DNA from 4 places in the Bacillus sp. ISL-39 genome. Region 1 is predicted to be linked to each of the others. Evidence: riboswitches for the same ligand, from Rfam matches in the RefSeq annotation. Region 1 holds a riboswitch; each other region holds the start of a gene.
The links. Region 1 has a riboswitch for cyclic di-GMP ahead of J7E37_RS07700 (hypothetical protein). Riboswitches for the same ligand answer to the same signal wherever they lie in the genome.

Region 1 (5,765 bases):
TCTCCTGGTACATTTTCTAGTGCCTCCATTCCTGCCAACCCTTACTTTTCCTCATTTTTTATTGTGCCTGTTCCTCCATTGATTGTTGTGTTATAGACACCATCCGCTTCCCTTATTTACTATTACGTATTAAGGGTTTTCAGGTTAATAAAACAGAGCCCATTTATAGCTTTTGCTACTCTATCACTTTACTAATTTTCTCATCACGTGAATTTGCCCAAGATGATAGGCTTCATGAAATAGTGACATGTTCGCAAGCTCTCCGAAAGTCTCCATCCCAAGGAAAGGCTTTTTGAGCTTTTCATCCAGCATTGAAGGCGGTATTTCCTTGATCCTTCCCAGCTGCGCTTTCAATTGGTCCCGCAAAACTTCAACGGAAGGAACATCTCCAGTCCAGTCGGATGGACGGGTACCATTTCCGAATAACTCTATGTAGTTTACAGGGAGATGACTTGATTTTTTCGGGAATCCCATCATGAATTGTTCTGTAACTGTCAGCACATGCCCGATGTGCCAGTGAATGTTATTATTGAAGCCCTCTGGCTGGACACTTGCCTGTTCCGTAGTGATGCCCTCAGTTGTTTTCAAAAAAGAACCTCTTGTTAATTCAAACTGCTTGAATAAAAGCTCGCTCATCCTTACCTTCCCCTTTCCAGCTTGTACTTCTCACTATATTTATTCTATATATTTCCATCATATGCGACAAGAAAAAGGAAAATAAAAAAATACCTGTGTAGGTATTATGTTGCATTAAAGGAATTTATTTGACAAAATTTGTTCAAAACATTATGGCTGATATGTGTCTTCACACTTTTTTCACAGATTTCCATAAATTGCTTTGATATCTTATAAGTGTAATAATTATTAATTTTTGAAGGGAAGCGATTTAGATGTTCGCTAAATGGTTAAGAGAAAACAATATTGCTGCTGGCCTGTTGACTGTGATTCGTGTTTGGCTGGGTTACAATTGGATGACTGCTGGATGGGGAAAATTAACTGGTGAAGGATTCGACGCAACTGGATATTTAAAAAATGCAGTTGCCAATCCAGTAAAAGGTCCAGACGGAAACGCAGTATATGGTTGGTATGTAAACTTCCTTGAAAGTTTTGCACTCCCGAATATCGAACTTTTCAACTTTATTGTCCCGCTGGGAGAATTCCTGGTTGGTCTTGGCTTGATTCTAGGAACACTGACAACTGCAGCCATGTTCTTCGGCCTTGTGATGAACTTCAGCTTCTTCCTTGCCGGAACAGTGTCTCACAACCCAACAGACATCTTCTTCGGCTTCATCATCCTGTTCGCTGGCTACAACGCTGGTAAATACGGCTTGGACCGCTGGGTGGTTCCTTTCATCCGCAAAACTGTTTTCAAACAAACACCAGAAGCTGCACATAAATCTGCTTAACGATATAGCAAAAGCCCTCCGCCGATAAGGCAGAGGGCTTTTTTATCAGGATTCTTCCTCAATTGTTTTAAGCATGATTTTTTTCCTGAAGCCGCCGCTGCGATTCTTCTTCAGCTGGCGCATAAACTCTACTTCCGATTCAGTGATTCCCCTGTGCTCGGCAATCGCATAGACCACCTCAAGCAAATCAACCATTTCACTCAGCAGCCTGTCTGTTCCAGCATTACGGAATTTCTCAACTTCCTCATTGAACTTCTCCATAAGTTTTTCACTATATTGACTGGCTTCCAAAATTTCAAATTCTACTTTCTTTCCCTTTTCCTTCATCAAATCAGGAAACAGGTCTCTTACGAGTTTGTTATATTCCTTTTTCTCCATGTCGATTCCCCTTTTGCTGTCCTATTGATAAACATATCCTTTAAACGAGATGTTCAAACACTTTTTTGAAATAATGCTCTTGTCCATAGTGGTTGTTGATTTCCGTTCCAGCCTCATCAAAAATACTCAAAAGGACATTCTTCTTTTACAAAGCAGAATACATACCAACCAGGTATTATCCCTCTGCCTAGTTAAATAGAGCAATAGAAAAAGCCTGTGGATCGGTCCACAGGCTTTTCGTATGAAATAAGAAAGATATAACTTGAGAATTGTCCAGCCGCACCGCCTAGCCCCTCAAGACGCTTGTCGGGGCTGACCAAGGCGCTTCCGCTTTTCTTGTCAAACTACATAATCTTCAGTTAACTTACTGCAGGCATTCGATAGATTCTGCAAGCATTCCATCCTTAGCTTTTCGTCGCAGATAAAGTCATTAAGCAGCTCTTCTTCAAGCTTCAATTGAATTTGATTGATTTCTTCCCGGAACCTCTCTCTTTTTTCAACTTCAGATAAATGAAACTCTATCTCCCGTTCAAAGTACTCTACCGTCCCAAATAAAACCGTCAACGTTTCCTCCACCTTTCATAAAAAAATTGAACATTGGCTAAAACCAAATCTGCCAAAAGGATCATTTTATTTTGTCCTGTCAAGTATCTTAGGTATTATTTATCCTATATCGCAATATACAAACGTGAAATTCGTTTCTTTTTGCAATATGGTGCAGAAAGAGACATTCCAAATAAAAAATCCCCCAAAAGGACGGCGGATTTTAATGTGGCAAACAGTCTTTAAAACCATCCACCTGTACCTGGTGTTCTCATCCGTTCTTTTTTGGCAGCCCGACGATCATAGCAGTGATGCCTTAGACTCGTGGCTTTGCGTCCTCACCTTTCGATGAGTTTGCCTTTTTCAGTTCTAATTAAAATATAAAACTATAGTACCGTTATTTCAACAATTTTCGCCATTTTCTTACAAGGATGAGTCTTTTTTCCTAGAACCATTTATAGAGAAATCTTTTATGAGATAGTTTAATACCTGCAGATTGATAGAAACAGCTTTTGGGAAGCACTGTACAAATTCGGACTAGGATTGTTTTAACAATGTAATATCCCAGCAATCTCTATGTAAAATTCGCTTGCTAGAATAAAGGGAAGAAGCTTTATTACAGGCGAATGGCAGGAGGATCCTTATGGAACAGCATGTTAAGAAGTCGCTAGATGAATGGAAAACAGAAATTGAAGAGATTCTTCAAGAGATTGATTCGGAGTATGAAGAAGTTAAAAACGAGTTAAAAGTGTATACATATAAATTCAACATCACAAAGCAAGTCGTCCAGTCGACAGTGAATCCAGACTTGAACAGGAAAATCCGTGAACTGTATCATCAGCCATTTGAGGAGAAATTCAATGATTTGAAGGAATATATCAAGGAATTGGAAGAGAAAAAGCGAGTCTTCCAAATGTTCACCGATAAAATCGACAAAGTGACGGAAAAAGAAGATACGCCGCATTTCGCAGTGGCGCAAACTGAATAAATGAAAAGCCTGGCTGATTGATCGAAGATCTCAGCCAGGCTTTTTTATGCTTATCTCTTCCACCAAGAATCAAACATGGATGCAGGCATATGCCGTTTATGCTCGGAAGCAAGGTATCTGCCTTCAATTTTGCCAGCGTCCGCTTCGTCAATCTGCTTTCCTTCCAGATAGTCATCGATTGCTTCATAGCTGACTCCAAGCTCGGTTTCATCGGACTGAAGCGGCTTGTTGTCAAGAAGGTCGGCAGTAGGCTCTTTCAGGTACAGTCTCGGTTCTGCGTTCAATGCCTTCAGCAGTTCCCTGCCCTGACGCTTGTTCAGTCCGGATAGAGGCAGCAAATCGGCACCGCCGTCCCCGTATTTTGTAAAGAATCCGGTCACAGCCTCGGCAGCATGGTCTGTCCCGATCACCAGCAAGCCTTCCTGTCCTGCGATGGCATACTGTGTGATCATTCTCATCCTTGCCTTTGCGTTTCCTTTATTAAAATCCGTCATATTATCGCCAATCGCTTCCTCGAACTGTGTATTGAACGTATCGACAGCAGGCTGGATATTGAAGGTGATCGTCTGGTCAGCCTTGATGAAGTCCAATGCTTTCTGTGCATCTTCCTCGTCTTTTTGCACAGCATATGGAAGTCTGACTGCTACGAATTTGGCCTCCTTGCCTTCTGACCGCAATTCCTCCGCTGCCATCTGCGCCAGCCTTCCAGCGAGGGTGGAATCCTGGCCGCCGCTGATTCCAAGCACGAACCCTTTTGCCCTTGAGACAAGTAAATATTCCTTTAAAAAATCGATTCTCTTCCTGATTTCCTGCTGGGGATCGATTTGCGGCTTCACATTCAATGCGTCAATTATCTGTTTTTGCAAGCTCATAATAAACCTCCTAAACACTTTAAACTGATATCAGGCTCTTTCGTCTATTGAGAAAACTTTGCTAGAATCTCATTATAAAAGAGCATATCCCTTAAAAAGCTTAAAGTCCAGATTTTGGTCAGGTTATCTAACATTCATTTTACAAACTGAAGATCTCCTGTACTATTTTACCCATTCACCTGTTGTTCGTAACATTTTGTCACCCAGGATTTTTTTGCTAGACTATATCTTAGACAATTAATGCTTAATCAAATTGGAGGCATTCATAATGGCAACCCATGAAAAGTTCAAAGGCTATTTCGGTACATATACAAAAGAAGACAGCGAGGGCATCTACTCTTTCACCCTTGATCCAGTGAATGGAAAAATCCTCGACGTGGAACCAGCGGCAGCCCTGGAAAATCCTACATACCTGACAATCAGTGACGACAACCGCTTTCTCTATGCTGTCGCAAAGGAAGGTGGTACAGGAGGAGTGGCAGGTTTCCGCATTCTCGATTCCGGAAAGCTATCATTCATCAATTCCGAGTTTGCACAAGGAGCGTCACCATGCCATGTGAGCGTGAACGAGGAAAATAACCTGCTTTTATCCGCCAATTACCATAAAGGGTCTGCTGATTCCTATCTGCTGAACCCTGAAACAGGCAATATTGAGTCGGTCTTATCAAGCGCGGTCCATGATGGCTCAGGACCGGATGAGCGCCAGGAAAAAGCACACACCCATTATGCGGGATTTACACCGGACGGAAACCATTCAGCAGTAATCGACCTTGGCATCGACCAATTGATTACCTATACTCTGGATAACGGCCAGCTGATCGAGAAGAGTGTGCTCCATATTGCACCAGGCAGCGGTCCAAGGCATCTTGTTTTCCATCCAAACAATACCATCGCCTATTTGATGACAGAATTCAGCTCTGAAGTACTTGTTTTAAAATACAATTCACAGGAAGGCAGCTTTGAACAGCTGCAGGCCATCTCCACCCTGCCTGCAGATTTTACCGACAACAACCAAGGAAGCGCCATCCATATTTCATCTGATGGGAAGTACGTCTACGCTGCCAACCGCGGCCATGACAGTATCGCGATTTTTAAGGTGGACCCAGAAAGCTTCCAGCTTGATTTTGTCGAGCTTACGTCTACGGAGGGGAATTGGCCAAGGGATTTTGTGCTAGACCCCAGTGAGAAATTCCTGATTGCCGCCAACCAGAATTCCAGCAATGTCGCGCTGTATTCCCGTGATACAGATACAGGCAGATTGACATTGCTGCAGTCAGATGTGAAGGTGCCGGATCCAGTATGCGTGAAGTTTTTGAATTATTGATCCTCGGGCATTCTGAAAAATGCTAAAAGGCAGGTGCACAAAAGGCACCTGCCCTTTTTCTATTTGTCGCTCGGGAATCTGACACCCATTTGCGACCTTGCCTCATCAAGAATCCTCATCGTGATCCTCGAGTTTTCAAGCGAGTTGTTCCTTGATTCCAGTTTCCCTTGCTGAATCAAGTTAATGAATTCCTCCGCTTCATAAAACATATTATCATCCAGTTGTTCTCTCGAAATATCTTCATATCTCCCATC
Region 2 (5,765 bases), on a different contig from region 1:
GCACTGAAAAACGGGACGGATTCGTTATTGAAAGAGGTCCGGATTCGATCATAGCGAGAAAGAAGAGTGCGATGAGATTGATAGAAGAAGTTGGCCTCAAGGATAAAATCATTTCCAACACAGCCGGCAAATCTTATATTTACGCTAGAGGCAAGCTTCACACGATGCCCGAGGGTTCTTTCATGGGCATACCTACGAAGGTGACGCCGTTTGCGTTATCGGGATTATTTTCACCTCTGGGGAAATTGCGTGCGGCGGGGGACTTTATTTTACCAAAAGGCGAGCCGAAAGCAGACCAGTCACTTGGAGCATTTTTCCGTTATCGGCTGGGCGATGAGGTGGTCGACAATCTGATTGATCCATTACTGTCAGGTATTTATGCAGGCGACATTGATGAACTGAGCTTGATGTCATTGTTCCCGAACTTCTATGAAATTGAACAGAAGCATCGGAGCCTGGTGGTTGGACTGAATAAATCGATGCCAAAGCCGCCGAAGACAGCCAAAAAGCCTGGCTCAAAAAAGGGCATGTTCATCTCATTGTCAACGGGCCTCGAGGAGTTGATCCACCGGGTTGAAAGCCGCCTGGAAGAGGGGACGGTCATGAAGGGAAATGCTGTGAAAAAGGTAGCGAAGACAGGAAATACCTATCAAGTTCACTTCGAAACTGGCGAAGTAGAAGCAGCGGACAGTGTCGTCATTACTACAGATCATTTCCATGCCCAGCGTATGCTTTCCGAATACGCATTTATGGAACAGTTTACAGATATGCCGTCCAATTCCGTGGCAAATGTCGCGATGGCATTCCCGAAATCAGCAATCGAGAAAGATATCAATGGTACTGGCTTCCTCGTTTCAAGGAACAGCGATTTCAGGATAACTGCATGTACCTGGACGCACAAGAAATGGCCTGGCACATCTCCTGATGATATGGCCTTGCTCCGCTGCTATGTCGGTAAACCGGATGACCAGGAAGCAGTTGATTTGTCAGATGAGGAGATCGTCGAGCTGGTATTAAGAGACTTGAATAAGACAATGAACATTACCGCAAAACCCCTCTTCCATGTCATAACAAGGTGGAGAAAAGCGATGCCGCAATATACGGTCGGGCATCTTGAAAGAATTGCCCTAGTTAAAAAGCAGCTTAGCCGGGAACTTCCTGGTGTCTTCCTTGCCGGAGGGTCATTTGAGGGAGTGGGCATCCCTGGCTGTATCGACCAGGCGGAATCTGCGGTGGAAAAAGTAATCAGCCATCTGACTTCAAAGTAATATCTGCCGCTGTCTTTCAAAAGATAGCGGTTTTTTACTTTTAATAGTATGATAGCCAAATATTTCTTTTTAAATATCTAAATCTTCTGTAAAATAGATTTATAAGGAAAAAAAGTTTGGAGAGATCTCTATGCGTAATAGTTTCCCAATATTCGGGACAGATGATGAAACAATCTATAATCCTAATGAACTGCTGAGTTTATTTTTGGATTGCACGGCTGACGGATTTGCTATTGTCGATATGGAGAATCGATTTTTAAGAATCAACCATAAGTACACCGAAATATTCGGCTATACAGAAGAAGACTTGATTGGAAGAACCTTTTATGAGTTCTCAAACCCTGATTATGTTCCAGGAATCATAGCCCAAGTCAAGAATGGCAAGGCTTTTACAAATATGATAACCCAGCGATATCATAAAGACGGATCAATGCTGGATATTGCGGTCTCCTACTCTCCTTTTCGGAATAAGCACGGGAAAATCATCGCAATCATTGCGATTTACCGTGACATTACCAAAATGGTGAACATGGAGCGTGAACTGAATAGAACCCGGGAATTGTACGAATTGATCACCGAGAATACGACTGACATGATCAAGGTGATTGATAAGAATAAAGTGATAGTGTATGCATCACCCTCACATGGAAAAGTAATCAGTCTGAAGCCAGAGCAAATTGTCGGCAAAAGCTTGAGTGAATTTTTGACACCTGATGAAGATGTCATTCTTGATAAAAAGCTTGAGGAAATTCTGGAATCAGGTGAACCCCAAATTTTACGGAAGAAGTTTACGACCTGTGACCAAAATACGGTTTACACAGAGTACAATTTTTCACCGATTTACAATGAGAAAAAAGAGATAGAGTCATTTGTCAGTGTCGGCAGGAATATTACCGACCGTGTCAAGCAGGACGCCACGATCCGAAACCTGGACAGGCTTTCCATCACCGGACAGCTGGCAGCAGGAGTGGCTCATGAAATTCGCAATCCGCTTACTTCATTGAAAGGTTTCTCGAAATTATTGCAGACATGTCTCGATAAGGAGAAGCAGGAGGATTACCTGGCTATCATCATGAATGAACTTGACAGGATCGATACGATAGTCAATGAGTTTATGTCACTTGCAAAGCCGCAGGCGGTAAAGTTTGTAAAGGGAAACATGAAGTCAATCCTGGACAGCACAATCAAAATAATTCACCCGCAAGCATTGTTGCATAATGTCCAAATCATCACTAATTTTCAAGAAAAGAATCTCATGCTTTCATGCAATCCGCACCAGCTAAAACAGGTATTTTTAAACTTTATGAAAAATGCGATTGAATCCATGCCTGAAGGCGGGAAAATTCATATTGACCTTCAGATGAAAGGTTCGGGGAAGCTGCAGATAAGCATTTCAGATGAGGGAACGGGCATCGAAGCGGACCGGCTTAGATACCTTGGGACGCCTTTTTATACGACAAAAGATAAAGGGATTGGACTTGGATTGACGGTGAGCAATAAAATCATCCAGGAGCATAATGGAACAATGAAGATCATCAGTGAAGAGGGTAAGGGGACAACAGTGATTGTTGAACTGGATTGTTTGGAGATATAGGATAGAGAACCATAAAAAAGCGGCTCCCTGAATGGGAAGCCGTTTTCTTGTTATTCCTCTTCTTTGTTGAACCATAATGGATCGTTATTATCCTCTTCCCCATTATAATTAATGAAAATTTCTTCACCGGCGCTGATATCACGGTAGGCATAGAAATCAAATGTGTGATTGTCGAAATTGATTTCATACGTTGCGTTAGGCTCGTATGAGTGGTTGAATAACATTCCATATCCAAGAAGGAGGGCAGAATGGTTGATGCCATATTCGAAGGCATAATCCGCCAGCGCAGTTTTCTCGATATGGACATGCTGATCGTTTGGATAGGATAGCACGGGAGCCTCATGGATCAATTCGCCTTTTGCAATATCACGAGTTGCGAATATCCCTCTATTGAATTCACCATCGCTAATTTCAGAAGTTTTAACTTCGATCATTTTTTTCACCTGCTCGCTTTATTACATTGTTGTTCTTCATCCACTAGCATGACGGTTTTTTAAAAGAAATGCAAATATATTATAAAAATCCATATTTATTTCAAGGAATTTAGTGGTTTATGGCCTATTCGAGATGGAAAAATCCACAGAAAACAAAACATTCTACCTATAAACCGTGTAAGGGAGCATGCCTAATTATCCAAAATAAAAGCTTTGTTCAGCTAAGTTATTCACATCAGAAAATTGTTAACCATCCGAATAGTGATTTAAGTACTATCTATCGGAAAAGTAGTTTCTTTTTCCTGAGCAAAAATACCTGGTTAAATTTTTAGAAAAATCAGGATTTTTGATGGATTTTGTTGAAGAATGATTCAAATTATGATGTGGATAAGAGATCAGTCGGATATACACTGGTTCTCGATAAAGGCAAACCTGGTGAAAACCAGCGACGCAAAGCTAAAGGGGCTACGGCAATCCATTGCTAAGCCAGCCAGCTACCGAAAGATCAGGGTGAATTACATGAAATATGTATTCAGCGAACCCCCCTTTCGGTAAAGGCGGGGTTATTTTTGTACAGTCGGAGGTGAAAAGCGAAATGAGACTAGTGAACGAAGTGAACGGCAAAGAATTGGCAGCGGATGTAAAAATAGCAGATACCTTTTTCAGCAGATTCAAAGGGTTGATGCTGACAGAAAGCTTGCCAGAAGGACACAGTCTCTATATAAAGCCCTGCCGGTCCATCCATACCTTTTTTATGAACTATTCCATCGATGTTCTTTACATCAACGAGAACGATGAGATTGTAGGCGCGGACGAACAACTTGAGCCTGCGAAAATGGGAAAGCGCTGCAAAGGTGCATATTCCGTCTTCGAGCTTCCAGAAGGCACGATTCGGAATAGCGGAACGAAAGTCGGTCATTCTATCAAACTAATAAAATGAAAAGGGGTTTTAAACAATGAAAGCAAAAATGAAAGCACTATTCACAGAAGAACAAGGACAAGGTATGACGGAGTACGGTTTGGTACTTGGAGTTATTGCGGTGGCGGTTGTTGGAGTGTTAGCTTTATTGCGTGAAGAAATTCTTGCTATGTTTACTGAGGTAACCGATGCTGTAACCGGAAGAAATGATACTCCTACTACACCATAATCGTTCCTATTGACTAAGGCATTTATACATTCACTTATAAGTTGTAGTCAGAGGTACACCTAGAAACAGCCTCGCGTTGAGAAACGTGAGGCTTTTTTAAAACTCCTCACTGAAATGAGGTAGATCGATGTTAGTCGACTTTTTATTGATAACATTAATAGTGATTTGTGTCATAACCGATTTGAGAGAACGGAAGATTTATAACAAAGTTTTATTTCCTTTTTTACTAGCTGGTCTGGCTTTAAATACAGCCACTGATGGAATCCAGGGCCTCACCTTTGCTCTTGCAGGAACAGCAGTTGGTTTCTCTATTTTGCTGATTCCCTATTTGCTCGGAGGCATGGGAGCTGGGGATGTGAAACTGCTTGCGGTGGTGGGGAGCTTAAAGGGAGCTGTATTTGTATTGACGGCGGCTGTGTATATGGCGCTGGCTGGAGGGATTTTGGCACTGTTGATCCTGTTTTTCAGGAAGGGTGCCATAAACAGGCTAAAACAGATCGGCATGTTCCTGGGCGGGCTGCGTAGCGGTATGAAAGTCCCGCATGGACTGGATAAGGAAGCCTTGAACACGACCTATCCATATGGAGTGGCGATCGCGATTGGAGCTTTGGCTGCCATTGTGTTTCCAGCTGGAGGAGGATTGTTTTGAGACGTGATGAGAGAGGGCAATCACTCGTTGAGACGGCCCTTGTTCTGCCGGTTCTTTTATTGCTGTTGGTAGGCATTTTGGATTTCGGAAGGATTATGTATTCTTATGCCCATCTTCATATGGCGGCCCAGGAAACCGTCAGGGTGGGAGGTCTCGGTAAAAGTGATTCTGAAGTTACTGCTTTTGCCAGGGATTACGTACAGCTGAATGAAATTGATAAACTGGCCATCTCGATTTCCCCTGGAGAATCGGGACGTGTTGCTGGTGACTATATAACTGTGAAGCTAGAATATCCTTATCAATTTTTCACTCCGTTTATATCCAGCCTGTTTTCTTCATCCTTGACGATTACGGCGGAGTCAACGATCAGAGTGGAGTGAGGAGGAAAAAATGGCAAGAAGATGGTTAGCGGATGAATCAGGAAACACCATTCTTTTGGCGGCCCTTTCGATGTTTGTCATCCTTAGTATGGCCGGTCTTGCAATTGACGGCGGGATGGTATATATGACGAAGGCGGAGCTGCAGAAAACGGCTAATGCGGCTGTCCTTTCTGGAGCACAGGAGCTGACAAACAACGAAGCGAAGGTTGAAGAGGTGGTACGAAGCATCGTTGCAGCCCATAAAGATGGCTCAAATATAGACAATATATCAATAGACATGGAGAAGAAAGTC
Region 3 (5,765 bases), on a different contig from region 1:
CTGTATATAGCATGGTCCATTAATGGATCAATTATATCTAATACACCAAAGATGGCAGAAGCGGACATATCCTTCGCTTCTTCTTTGATTGCTCTCCAGATATGCTCTCGGTAATAGCTTGTATCTTTAAGTGCTTCATCGAGTGATGCACCGAGTTTGTAGATATACTCTCCGGTTTCTTTTCCCCAGTCTGTAATTTTATCAAATGCTTTTTCCTGGTCTTCATGATCAATCAATGCCTGGCCGAAAATTTCAATGAAGTTCGCCCGGATCTCAAGAATCTGCTGTTCAATTTTTCCAAGGTCATATTTCTGTGCTTCCGTTAAAACTGCTTCAGAATACCTATCTTTGTGGACAGATTTAGCGATTTCATGCTTCCTGCTGACAATTGCTTCTCCTAATGCTTGCAGTTCTGTGGTCATTTAGATTCCTCCATGTGTTCAATGACAATTTTATATATATGCTTCTACGGCTTATCTTCAAAATGCACTGTTATAAACCATCATACCGCAGGTTCAGAATGCAGGACAAGTTTTTGCACTTATAGGCCTTGCCCATCTTGTTCTGCTAAACAAGTGAGGCAGCATTTTTTTGCCTTTTCCGGCCTTCCATACGGGAAATATGTAATGGATAAAGACTGTTTCTTATACCTCCTTGCTTCGTAGGTATCTCATTGAGAAAAATAAAAAGAGGACTGGCAGCCATGCTTTAATTAATAGATGGCAGCAGTCCTTTTTTATAAATAAAAGCAATTATATTCATCGCAGGTTCTGGCATTTTCTTTGGAAAGCGGTCATGCCTGTAAAATTTATAAAAGGCCGTTTTTAAGTCCTCCCACTGGGAACATCGCTTTGTCTGCCTGAATCGAGCCACATCTATAAGCTTGACTTCATCATCTGGAGTGATGATAATGTTCCGCAAATGTATGTCGGATGGGTTTAATCCCTTCTCTCTCGCAAGCTTAAGGGCTTGATCGACTTCCTCAATGTGGCCCGCGGCAATCGGCATGCCATTTACCAAACATTGATAGAGTGTCATTCCTTGGACATAATCCATTACCAAATAATTGCTTCCCGATTCATGAAGAGCAGGGAAAAATGGATTTCCAGCAAGCTCCTTATAAATACCCGCTTCTTCTGCTGCAACCTTCTCAAACTGCGGAAAAAAAACCTTTAGAACAAGATCCGTTCCTTTGATTCTGAACGCAAAAGCACTTCTCCCTTCTCCAACCAGCTTTAGTGATGAATCTTTATGAACTAAAGCTGCTTTTGATCCTCGGATTGAATAAACAACACTGTTTGCCAGATGTTCATATTGATTCATTCTCTTGCCCCTTTCTCTATTTCCATAAAAGATGGAAAAGGTTTTTTATACTTACTGATTCCCTTTTACCACCTTGATCATATCTTCATCCCAGCTTTCTGTTCCCTGCTTAAAGACCAGCTTGGTTTTAAAATGATAAGAGATATCCTTGTTTGAAGGAGGAACATCCGCAGGCAGCAGGAAGCTGAACGGCACCTCATCATCCCCATCTGGCTGGATCCTTAACGGCACATCAATTGTGGCAGTATCCAGTACCTTTTCTGCTTCTGTCTTTAAGTTAACCATGACAAGGGCACACTCAATCAGCTGAAGGTCCTGGTCTACCGTACCTCCCTTGATCAAGAACTTTCCATTCACTGACTCCCCAGGAATTAAAACATCCTTCACCAAAATCAGGTCAATCTGGGCGGAGCCTACTCCCAGCAAAGACATATACTTCCGTAATAACATCCTGTTCCTCCGTCTATTAACTATTTTGGGTTGGTGTATTTGTCATCAAGCCGCTTCTCAATTATCTCGATCCGCTTTTGGTCTGCTAACAATTCTTCCTTGTTCTTTTTGACAAGATCATTAAAACTAATTCTTAATTTCTTCACAACATCCACACTCCAATACTTAAATTTATGTTTATCGTTAGGAAAATGCCTCTTTATATCTATAGAAGATTTATAAAATGTTTCTACATTCCTTTCTCATGCGCGTGCTTATGGGAAACCCTCTTTTCTACACTTTTCATTTTTACTTGAATGTGGCAAAGGGTACTTTATCGGCCTTATTGTGACCATAATTTCTCTCTTATGATCTTATAAAGGCTCATTCGTATATGGTTACCCATGAAAAGACCTTCACCCGCTCAGGTGAAGGTCCGAAAACAAATAAAGACCTTCACCAAAAAATATGGCAAAGGTCTTGCTAACAACGATCGTTGCCAACAAAGCCGGGAGTGATCTCCGTAATGACGACTCTGTTGTGAAAGCTACTCCCCTTTAGGAGAAACTATTCAAGTGTATAGGATTATGATACATGACTGGGCGCATTCCGTCAATTGATTGGAATCTAACTGCCAGGTAGTTTTCTGGCATTGACTTATGTTAACTTTTACTTACCGTTATTTTTCCCTTTTTCCTTGTTTCCCTTTTCATCACCGTCATCGTCCTGCTCATCATCTTCTTGGTTGGCTTCATCTCCTTGTTTTTCTTTATTTTTCTTGGCTTCTTCACGCTTTTTTTCTTCAGCTTTTTTGTCTGCTTCTCTTTGTTGCTCTTCAGCTTTTTTTGCATCTTCCTTTTGTTGCTTTTCTGCTTTTTCGGCTGCCTCTTTTTGCTTGGCTTCAGCTTTCTTTTCAGTCTCAAGTTGTTTTTCTTCAGCTTTTTTTGATGCTATAGCCTGTTTCTCTTCAGACTTCTTTTCATCTTTTTCAATACTTTGTGTCGAAGCAACACTCACCTGCTCTACAGTGGATTGTTCAGTGGCTGTCTCATCACTTTCATTTTCATTTACAACTTCAGTTTCATCCACTTGCTGTTCGGCTTCTTCTGTACTGCTCTCTTCTTCGGACGCCTCGATGTTTTCATCTGTTTCTGTATCTTCATCTATTTCTTTTTCAGATTCCTGTTTTTTGCCTGATGTGAGACCTTTCATTTGCGATGGATGGACACCTAGCTGTTTGGCGGCCTGTCCGAACCCAATCTTTTCCTCTGTATATAAGGCAGTGATTTCCTCGACTGTTTTGCCAGCTGCTTCTGCAAGCCAGAAGATTTGGGCGATTTGGCCATATCCTAACTCCTGTTCACGCAGCTGGGCAACCATTTCCTGGTCCAAGTCTTTCACAACATTAGCAACGATCTTTGCTTGCTCGGTTGCCTCTTCCACTTCTTCCTTCAGCTCATCCTCAAGGCCCTCAGTCAACTCATCTTCAACTTCAGATGCTTCTTCAAGCCCATCTGTCAGATTTTCTTCACCTTCAGCATCGGTCCCATCTTCTACAATCACTTCCGTTACCTTTTCCTGGGCTACCTCAAGTGCCGCTAAGTATTCCTCAAAGGCTGCTTGAACGAACTCTTCTTTTTCTTCAGCTGACATTGCTGTGGCCTCAGCTAATCTCTCATTCGCGAATTCAAGCAGAAGCTGGGCTTCTTGTTCATCATCAAAGGTTAGCAGAAGCTTCAATTCCTCAAACAATTGATCAAAGGTAAATAAAAACTCGTCAGGAGTCGTACCCGGATCTACTGTTTCGACTATCTCATCTGCAGAGACTCCTGTTCCAAAAACCAGCATTCCTGTCAAAAATGTTGATGCTAAAATCTTCTTCATTCCAATACCTCCACTTTTACCATATTGGAATTAAAATCGACAAAAAAGTGCTGTCCGAAGAACAGCACATGCATAAGCTATGTGAATCTTCGGCAACTGGCTGGCATGGTCGATGACTTTAGCCCCTGTAGCTTTGCGTCCCCAGATTTCCCTGGGTTTGCCATTATCGGATTTTAATTCTACTTTTATCTTACTTTTTCGACAGAGAAAAATAAATAGAAACTTTAAAAAAGTTTGGTTTATTCAGCCGCAGTGCCGAATTTCCCTTCCTGATAATCACGGTAAGCCTGGCGAATCTCCTCCATCGAATTCATCACGAATGGTCCGTAGGCAACCACTTCCTCCTTGATTGGCTTACCGGAGTATACCAGCACGCGGGAACGCTGATATGCTTTTAGTGAAATTTCACTTAGGCCTTCGCCGCCGTCTTTAAAGGTCAATGTTGCGGCGGAAGACTTTTTAAGGTTTGTATGGCTTGAGCCTGCCTGGACGTCACCTGAAAGTACATAAAGGAATGCGTTATGTCCTTCCGGCAATTCATATTCGTACTCCGCTCCCTCCGCCAGCTGAATTTCTGACAGGGTAAAAGGTACCAATGGTTCGAGAGGGCCTTTCACTCCCGCTGTTTCACCTGAATACACCTTTAAAGTTCCGCCTTTAAACTGGACAAGGGGTGCATGTTCGGAATACACGTTTTGATAAGAAGTGGCTGTGCCTTTCAACTCCTTAGGCAGATTCAGCCACAGCTGCAGTGTATGGGCAATATCGTTATCAACCGCCTCTTCAGCATGCCGCGCACCGCTGCCAGCGTTCATGTACTGAATGTCCCCAGACTCCAGGATGCTGTGGCCGCCATGGTTGTCAATGTGCTCCAGCCTGCCGTCTATGATATAGGTGATTGTCTGGAAGCCGCGATGCGGGTGATCAGAAAAAGTACCACGCTTAAACCAGTCTTCCGCCATTAAAATGAAGGGGTCCAATTCCCTCCAGTTTTGGGGATTCAGCACAAGTCCTGCCTGGACATGCGGCATCCCTCTTTCCTCATATTGAACTGTCCAATGTTTCTTGACATCTCTTTTGAACATTTTGATAACCCCTTTTTTTACTAGCTGTAGTGACTATCCCCAAATTATAACAATCCCGCGATATATTTTAAATAAGACTGCTTTCGCATGTTTTGATACTGTACGAACACGTACCGTTATCCGCACTCTTAAAGGTTTCGGGCTCTTTTCGAAACTGCTTCCCAATCGAATATACGTCAATAATCGTAATAAGAGGAGTTATAAAGACCATCTAGTGCCGAAAAAGCGGGTGGCGTGGTGGCGTGGTCTTTAGAAGAGTTATAATGACCATACAGTGCCGAAAAAAGCGGGTGGCGTGGTCTTTAGAAGAGTTATAAAGACCAGCCAGTGCCGAAAAAGCGGGTGGCGTGGTCTTTAGAGGAGTTATAAAGACCAACCAGTGCCGAAAAAGTGATTGGCGTGGTCTTTAGAAGAGTTATAATGACCATACAGTGCCGAAAAAGTGATTGGCGTGGCCTTTAGAGGAGTTATAAAGACCAGCCAGTGCCGAAAAAGCGGGTGGCGCGGTCTTTAGAGGAGTTATAAAGACCATACAGTGCCGAAAAAGCTGGTGGCGTGGTCTTTAGAAGAGTTATAAAGACCATACAGTGCCGAAAAAAGCGGGTGGAGTGGTCTTTAGAGGAGTTATAAAGACCATACAGTGCCGAAAAAAGCCGGTGGCGTGGTCTTTAGAAGAGTTATAAAGACCATACAGTGCCGAAAAAAGCGGGTGGCGTGGTCTTTAGAGGAGTTATAAAGACCATCGATAGCCCAAAAAGCCGGTGGCGTGGTCTTTAGAAGAGTTATAATGACCATACAGTGCCGAAAAAGTGATTGGCGTGGCCTTTAGAGGAGTTATAAAGACCAGCCAGTGCCGAAAAAGCGGGTGGAGTGGTCTTTAGAGGAGTTATAAAGACCAGCCAGTGCCGAAAAAGTGATTGGCGTGGTCTTTAGAGGAGTTATAAAGACCAGCCAGTGCCGAAATAGCAGGTGGCGTGGTCATAAGAGTAGAGTAAGAAAGTCACTTCAAAGAGGTAGCCTTATTGGCTTTCTTTCGAATGATTC
Region 4 (5,765 bases), on a different contig from region 1:
ACACAGGCAATTTTTTTACCCATAGTTTCAACATCTCCTTTTAAAAAATTCTCCACTATCTAAAATTCCCTGTCCTACGACTATGAAACATCCAGCTGAACTTCCATTATTTTGTATAACGAAGTGTAATTAGACCTATCTTATAACAAAGATAAAAAAAAGATTTTATATTTGCGTCATTCAACTATAATTTAACTTAGGACATCAATAGGGAGAGAGACACCATGAAATTTAGTTATGTCAATGTAATGGAAGAGGTCGTTTCGACTCTTGTTAATGTGCTGATGATGAGCCCGGATTACCAGACTTTTTGCAATTGTCAGAAGTGCCGGAATGATATTATCGCCATCAGCCTGAATACTCTTCCAAGTCACTATGTCACTACAGAAGACGGCCGGAAGATGGTCTACGAACAGCTAAATACCCAGGAAAACAGAGCCTGGATCAATAAAAGAATCATCAGCGCCATCCACCTTGTCGGGAAGTACCCGAAGCATTAATCAGAAAAGTACCTTTCCGACTGGAGAAGTCAGGAGCTGGAGAAGAGCACGTCTTTAAGTGAAGTATCCAGTTCCTTACTGAATAAATAAAAAGCTGCCATTTGATTGCCTGGTTCACCCGGCATCATCAATGGCAGCTTCTTTTTATTCATAGAGTCTGCGTATCCATCCGTCTGGCAAAATCAACGAACCGGAACTTGTCGGGACGGTGCCTTGACTCTGTATATTGGAACAGGGTGGCATCATCAAAATAAATATAGTTTTTCACGATGACGATTGCATGGAATCCTTCCATATCAAGAAGCTCCCGGTCCTCCTCGCTGGGTTCCTCCACCGTGAATTCTTTCTTCGCAAAGCTGATTTTTTTCTCAAGCTGACCTTCAATGTACTCAAATATTGAGTTTTCGCATTTCTCGCGTGACAGTCCTGGCACATGCCTTTCTACGAGATAATCCTTATCGAGAATCACTCGTTCTTCATCAATATGCCGGACTCTTTTTACCTTCCAAACCTTTTCATCATCCGCTACATTCAATTCCCGGGCAATTTCCCGGCCCGCCAGCTCGAGAGTGAACTCTTCCACAGTCGTTTTCGCTTTTCCGCCCATGTTCTCCGCCAGTTCTTTGAAACTGATCAATCCGGTTATCGGAAACTGATGTCGTTTCAAGTCCAGCACCAGTGAACCTTTGCCGCGGATTTTTTGGATGAATCCATTTTGAGCTAGCAGATTCAGCGCTTTGCGGATGGTTTCCCTGGAAGTTTGATACATATCCGCAAATTCGTTTTCAGAAGGCAAAATCGTTTTAGGAGGATAAACACCTTCCTGAATCTGTTTTGAAATTTCTTCATAGATCAATAAATATTTTTTCTGCATAACACATCACCCGTATCTTGTCTTATTGCTACCATTTTACCTTTTTTAGGCCCGTTTGAATACAGCGGACAACTGTGTTTGGATTTTAATTAATTATCCCTAAAATGATGTATAACTGAGCACTGCAATGGCCGATATAAAAGCAACGAGTTTTTTCCCAACATGTTTTTTATTAAAAGTAGACCAGGAAGACTTGATGTTTGGTTATAATTGTTCTATAAGTTGTTCTCAATATGGAACTATTTTATCAGATTTGTTATGATGTAAATATAAATTGATAAGGTGTGTGGATAACATTGATTGGTGAACGCGTCAAAAAACTTCGACAAGAAAAAAGAATGTCCCTATCCGAATTGGCAGAGCAAGCTGGCGTGGCAAAATCATATTTGAGTTCCCTAGAGCGAAATCTCCAAACAAATCCTTCAATACAATTTTTAGAAAAAATAGCTGGAGTACTGAATGTACCTGTGGACCATCTCATTCATGAACAACCCGATAAAGAGAACATGGATTCAGACTGGGTCAATCTTGTAAAAGAGGCAATGGATTCTGGAATCACGAAGGATCAATTCCGTGAGTTTCTGGAATTCAATAAATGGAGACTCCATAATAAATAATTCAAGGACAGCCTTCATGGCTGTCCTTTAGAATTCTCCTCGAAAAGAGCCCCGATACCTTAATAAACTCGGATTCCAGTATATGTTCGAAAAGCAGCAATCAATATAAAAAAAACAGCCATTACGAAAAAAATAAAAAGCACCTCCATAAGAGCTGCTCGATCGCACTTTTATTCTCTATGTATAAACCACTTAGCTATTTTTCGTCTTCGTTAAAAATTCCCTGATTTCTTCTTTGTTAATTCCCATTTCTAATGCTGTTAATATTAGCTGCATCCATTCTGTATCCAGTTCTTCGAAAACTACCTGCTCTTTAATCAAGTTCTTCCCCCCAAAATACAGTTAGTATTCCAGGCAGTCCGGCCATCATAGTCGATTGCACCTTAGACCCGTGACTTTGCGTCCTAGTTTTTCAACAAGTTTGCCTTTTTCTGTACCTTTTTACTCACTTCTGAACTCCCAATGTCATTGTACCTTGTTCTATATATTTAACATGTAATTATTTGTCGCCAGCATTTGAAGGTTTTTTTCTTTTTTCTTCCAAACAATTACAAAATCACAGCTATAACGGTCATTTATCTAAAAATTACAATCATTTAAATAAAGTTTTTTGTCAAATAACATCCTTAATTGTTGTACTCTTTTTATTCATTTACCCCCATAAACTTATGGATGGGTAGTTTTTTTATACTTTTGCTTTTTCCAGTCTGATAACATGGCCACTTTTTCAAGACTGATGGCATTAAAGAACGGATATCTCGTTAAATCATTTCCGCAAATCGGGCAGAGCCACTCCCCAACCTCGCTGCTGCTAAACGAAGGACGATTGCATCGATCACAATTTTTTCTGTACACGGCCATCCAGCCCCCTTTTTAAAGTGCCTTGCTGCATTATTCCATTGAAGTATAGTTCATTTGTACCAATCTTGAAAAAGTCTAAAATATGGCTAATTTTCTCAAAAAAGAACAAAAATCGTTCTTTTTTAAGAAAATACTCCGTTTATCTCAGTTTCTTGTATTTTTAAAAGAACTATTCTGTTCGTTATAATGAATTAATAGATGAATTAAAAGGAGATTCCCCTATGGCGATTGGCGAGAAAATTAAAAGCTTAAGGCTTGAAAAAAAGTATTCTATTAGCGAGCTCTCAGAAAAAGCGAATGTTTCCAAATCCTATCTCAGTTATATCGAAAGGGGGATCCAGGGAAACCCCTCTCTACAGGTGCTTTCCAGACTGGCAGACCATCTGGATACAACCGTTGAGTATTTGATGGGACAGCAAATGATGCCTGTTGATGAGGAATGGGCTGGGCTCGTTGATGAAGCGATAAAAAATGGAATCAGCAAGGAAGATTTTGCTTACTATCTGGATTTCATGAAGTTTAAAAGCATGAATAAACAGGATAAACAGTAAAGCTTTTATATAAATTACAGTGCCAGCTCGCTCTTTAGACCATGTATTTTCACGTTCATTTATGCTTAACGAACACACCAGGATGTGAATTCCTTTTTGAACTTATAAAGTGCCTAATAAGTTGTTCAGGAACTGCAATCTGGCATACCATATACGAGGTTGGAAAACCTGTCACAAAATATTCATAAAAACAGTGAGCTTCTCACGTTTTCCCCATTGATTTTTCGTATTTTAATCACAACTCCTTGATAGGATTAAATTCGATCAAAGGAGGAGAATTTAATGAAGAAATTATTTGCTGTCATGATAGCATTCTTTTTAATGATAATTGTTTCTGCCTGCGGAGAAGAAGCAGCTGAAAACGAGCAGAAAGACGGTCAGGAGACTGCCGCAACAGAAGTGAAACACGAGGATGATGGTCATGCAGATGGCCCCCATGAACCCGGTGCCGATGATGTTTGTGCTTTCTGCAATATGAAAGTATATCAGGAAGCTGACCCAATGGGTGTTTTCACAGCTCAGGCCAAAACGAAAGACGGAAAGTATGTTTTCTTTGATGACTCCGGATGTCTGTTGAATATCACACGGCGTGATGATGTAGAATTTGAAGAAAAGTGGGTACGTGACTATATTACGTCAGAATGGATCGAAGCAAATTCCGCAATTCCTGTAAAAGCAGACCTGAAAACACCTATGAAATACGGCTATGCTTTCTTCAATGACAATGAAAGTGCCGAAAAATTCATTTCAGAAAACGGCGACAAGAATCCCTCAATGGCAACATGGGAGCAAATCGACCAAATCGCAAACGAACGCTATATGAAAAAAATGAAAATGAATGGCGATAGCATGGATCAGGATAAGGACAATGATATGGATGGTGAAAGCGAAGAGGAAAGTGCCCATTAAAATAGTGGAATCAAAAAAGGCCCCAAAAAGCATTTTTTAAAAAACTCCCGGTGCAGAAATCAGCATCGGGAGTTTTCGCATTGCATGCAAGATCGTTTTCTCATTCAAGCTCTGGAAACAAACAAGAATTAATGAAAGAAGACTTTTTCAAGCGGTGTATAGACACCGTTATTTTCTATAAGTGATTTTACTGAATCACAATACTGAAGCTGCCCCTCCTGCATGAACGCAGCCCGGTCTGCCAATTCCTCAACGAGACTAAGGATGTGGGTAGTAAAAAGAATCGTCCTGCCCTGTTTTTTCTCTTCCAGGATAATTTCCTTGAAGCGGAACACCCACAATGGATCTAGCCCATTGGTTGGTTCGTCGAGGATCCGAAGAGGGACATCCGGCAATAGCACCTGCGCCAGTGAAAGACGTTGCTGCATTCCTTTAGAGTATTGTTTAATCTGCATATTCTTTACTTCAAATAACCCAACCTGCTTAAGAGCTTCCATTACTTTTTCATCACTTATTCCTCTTAACCTAGCAAAAAAGGTCAAAACCTCCAAACCTGTCAGCTGTCGAGGAAAGAGCATTTCATCCGGCATATAAGAAAACAGTTTTTTGAATCCTTGTTTTTGCGGGTCGATTACCTTACCGTCCAACAGAATTTTTCCGGCAGTCGGTTTCATCATCCCTGTAAGCATTTTGATCAACGTACTCTTACCTGCGCCGTTTCCGCCGCATAATGCAAAGATTTCAGGCTTATTGATGGTCAAGTCAATGTCGGTAATCTTTTTCGTCTCACTGTAATGTTTTGCCAGTCCTTCAATCCGCATCCATTCGCTGCTATTCATCACTAACCCCCCGTTTCGTCCTGTACACTGTGTATAGGACAGGCAGTACCGTCCAGAGCAAAACGGCAAGTACAAATAACGTTTTCCCGATCCATCCATCTGCCCAGATTGTTAAATCATATAAGCGCGGGCCGAATACTGATGCTCCCTCCAGCGACAAAATTGACTGGACGCGGATTAGCTCCACCGGATTCAGAAAGATGGAAACAGTAAGCATTGGCAGCAGCCATTGCTTCATCAAGAACATGCTTAATCCCATGATGATAAATTCATAGAAAAGCACAAGGAAAGCCCAGACAATCAGGCTTATCCCCAGTGCCTGGAATCGTGTTTTGGCGATTATGCCAATCATCATTGCCAGCGACAGGAAGGTAGACGCCAACAGGATCGAATACAGATAAAATAATATCAGCAAGGAAACAGAGACTCCCCCGCCGGCGAAGAAGATAACGAGCAAGGCTGCACCATACCCAAACGTCAAAACAGACCAGACGGAAACGAATAATCCTGCATACTTCCCCAGGATAACTGCCCACGGCGAAATCGGGTATGTCAGCAGCAGCATTAGCCCCCGGTCTTCCTTTTCGCCTGACAGGAACAGGCTGCCGATCAGC

Region 2: it holds a riboswitch for cyclic di-GMP, as region 1 does, so the genes downstream of both, J7E37_RS18535 (DUF192 domain-containing protein) here and J7E37_RS07700 (hypothetical protein) in region 1, are expected to answer to the same signal.
Region 3: it holds a riboswitch for cyclic di-GMP, as region 1 does, so the genes downstream of both, J7E37_RS06875 (DUF5667 domain-containing protein) here and J7E37_RS07700 (hypothetical protein) in region 1, are expected to answer to the same signal.
Region 4: it holds a riboswitch for cyclic di-GMP, as region 1 does, so the genes downstream of both, J7E37_RS07135 (anti-repressor SinI family protein) here and J7E37_RS07700 (hypothetical protein) in region 1, are expected to answer to the same signal.

The regions. Positions count from the first base shown of each region.
Region 1 is NZ_JAGGQM010000006.1:3,290-9,054, reverse strand. It holds gene J7E37_RS07720 (HIT family protein) at 1-13, opposite strand, end outside; gene J7E37_RS07715 (DinB family protein) at 184-636, opposite strand; gene J7E37_RS07710 (DoxX family protein) at 891-1,406, shown strand; gene J7E37_RS07705 (nucleoside triphosphate pyrophosphohydrolase) at 1,452-1,784, opposite strand; gene J7E37_RS07700 (hypothetical protein) at 2,124-2,348, opposite strand; cyclic di-GMP riboswitch class I at 2,612-2,696, opposite strand; gene J7E37_RS07695 (hypothetical protein) at 2,971-3,315, shown strand; gene nadE (ammonia-dependent NAD(+) synthetase) at 3,366-4,187, opposite strand; gene J7E37_RS07685 (lactonase family protein) at 4,456-5,511, shown strand; gene J7E37_RS07680 (Gfo/Idh/MocA family protein) at 5,571-5,765, opposite strand, start outside.
Region 2 is NZ_JAGGQM010000027.1:16,286-22,050, forward strand. It holds gene hemY (protoporphyrinogen oxidase) at 1-1,268, shown strand, start outside; gene J7E37_RS18525 (PAS domain-containing sensor histidine kinase) at 1,399-2,862, shown strand; gene J7E37_RS18530 (SET domain-containing protein) at 2,913-3,296, opposite strand; cyclic di-GMP riboswitch class I at 3,712-3,798, shown strand; gene J7E37_RS18535 (DUF192 domain-containing protein) at 3,892-4,236, shown strand; gene J7E37_RS18540 (Flp family type IVb pilin) at 4,253-4,444, shown strand; gene J7E37_RS18545 (A24 family peptidase) at 4,572-5,093, shown strand; gene J7E37_RS18550 (TadE/TadG family type IV pilus assembly protein) at 5,090-5,473, shown strand; gene J7E37_RS18555 (pilus assembly protein TadG-related protein) at 5,484-5,765, shown strand, end outside.
Region 3 is NZ_JAGGQM010000005.1:155,901-161,665, forward strand. It holds gene J7E37_RS06855 (STAS domain-containing protein) at 1-422, opposite strand, end outside; gene J7E37_RS06860 (protein kinase family protein) at 709-1,323, opposite strand; gene J7E37_RS06865 (sporulation protein) at 1,375-1,773, opposite strand; gene J7E37_RS06870 (FbpB family small basic protein) at 1,794-1,919, opposite strand; gene J7E37_RS06875 (DUF5667 domain-containing protein) at 2,422-3,636, opposite strand; cyclic di-GMP riboswitch class I at 3,725-3,808, opposite strand; gene J7E37_RS06880 (pirin family protein) at 3,876-4,721, opposite strand.
Region 4 is NZ_JAGGQM010000005.1:219,547-225,311, forward strand. It holds gene J7E37_RS07115 (type 1 glutamine amidotransferase domain-containing protein) at 1-23, opposite strand, end outside; gene J7E37_RS07120 (late competence development ComFB family protein) at 225-500, shown strand; gene J7E37_RS22215 (hypothetical protein) at 530-652, opposite strand; gene treR (trehalose operon repressor) at 649-1,374, opposite strand; gene J7E37_RS07130 (helix-turn-helix domain-containing protein) at 1,671-1,991, shown strand; gene J7E37_RS07135 (anti-repressor SinI family protein) at 2,184-2,312, opposite strand; cyclic di-GMP riboswitch class I at 2,342-2,427, opposite strand; gene J7E37_RS07140 (hypothetical protein) at 2,658-2,852, opposite strand; gene J7E37_RS07145 (helix-turn-helix domain-containing protein) at 3,074-3,403, shown strand; gene J7E37_RS07150 (nitrous oxide reductase accessory protein NosL) at 3,686-4,312, shown strand; gene J7E37_RS07155 (ABC transporter ATP-binding protein) at 4,441-5,151, opposite strand; gene J7E37_RS07160 (ABC transporter permease) at 5,144-5,765, opposite strand, start outside.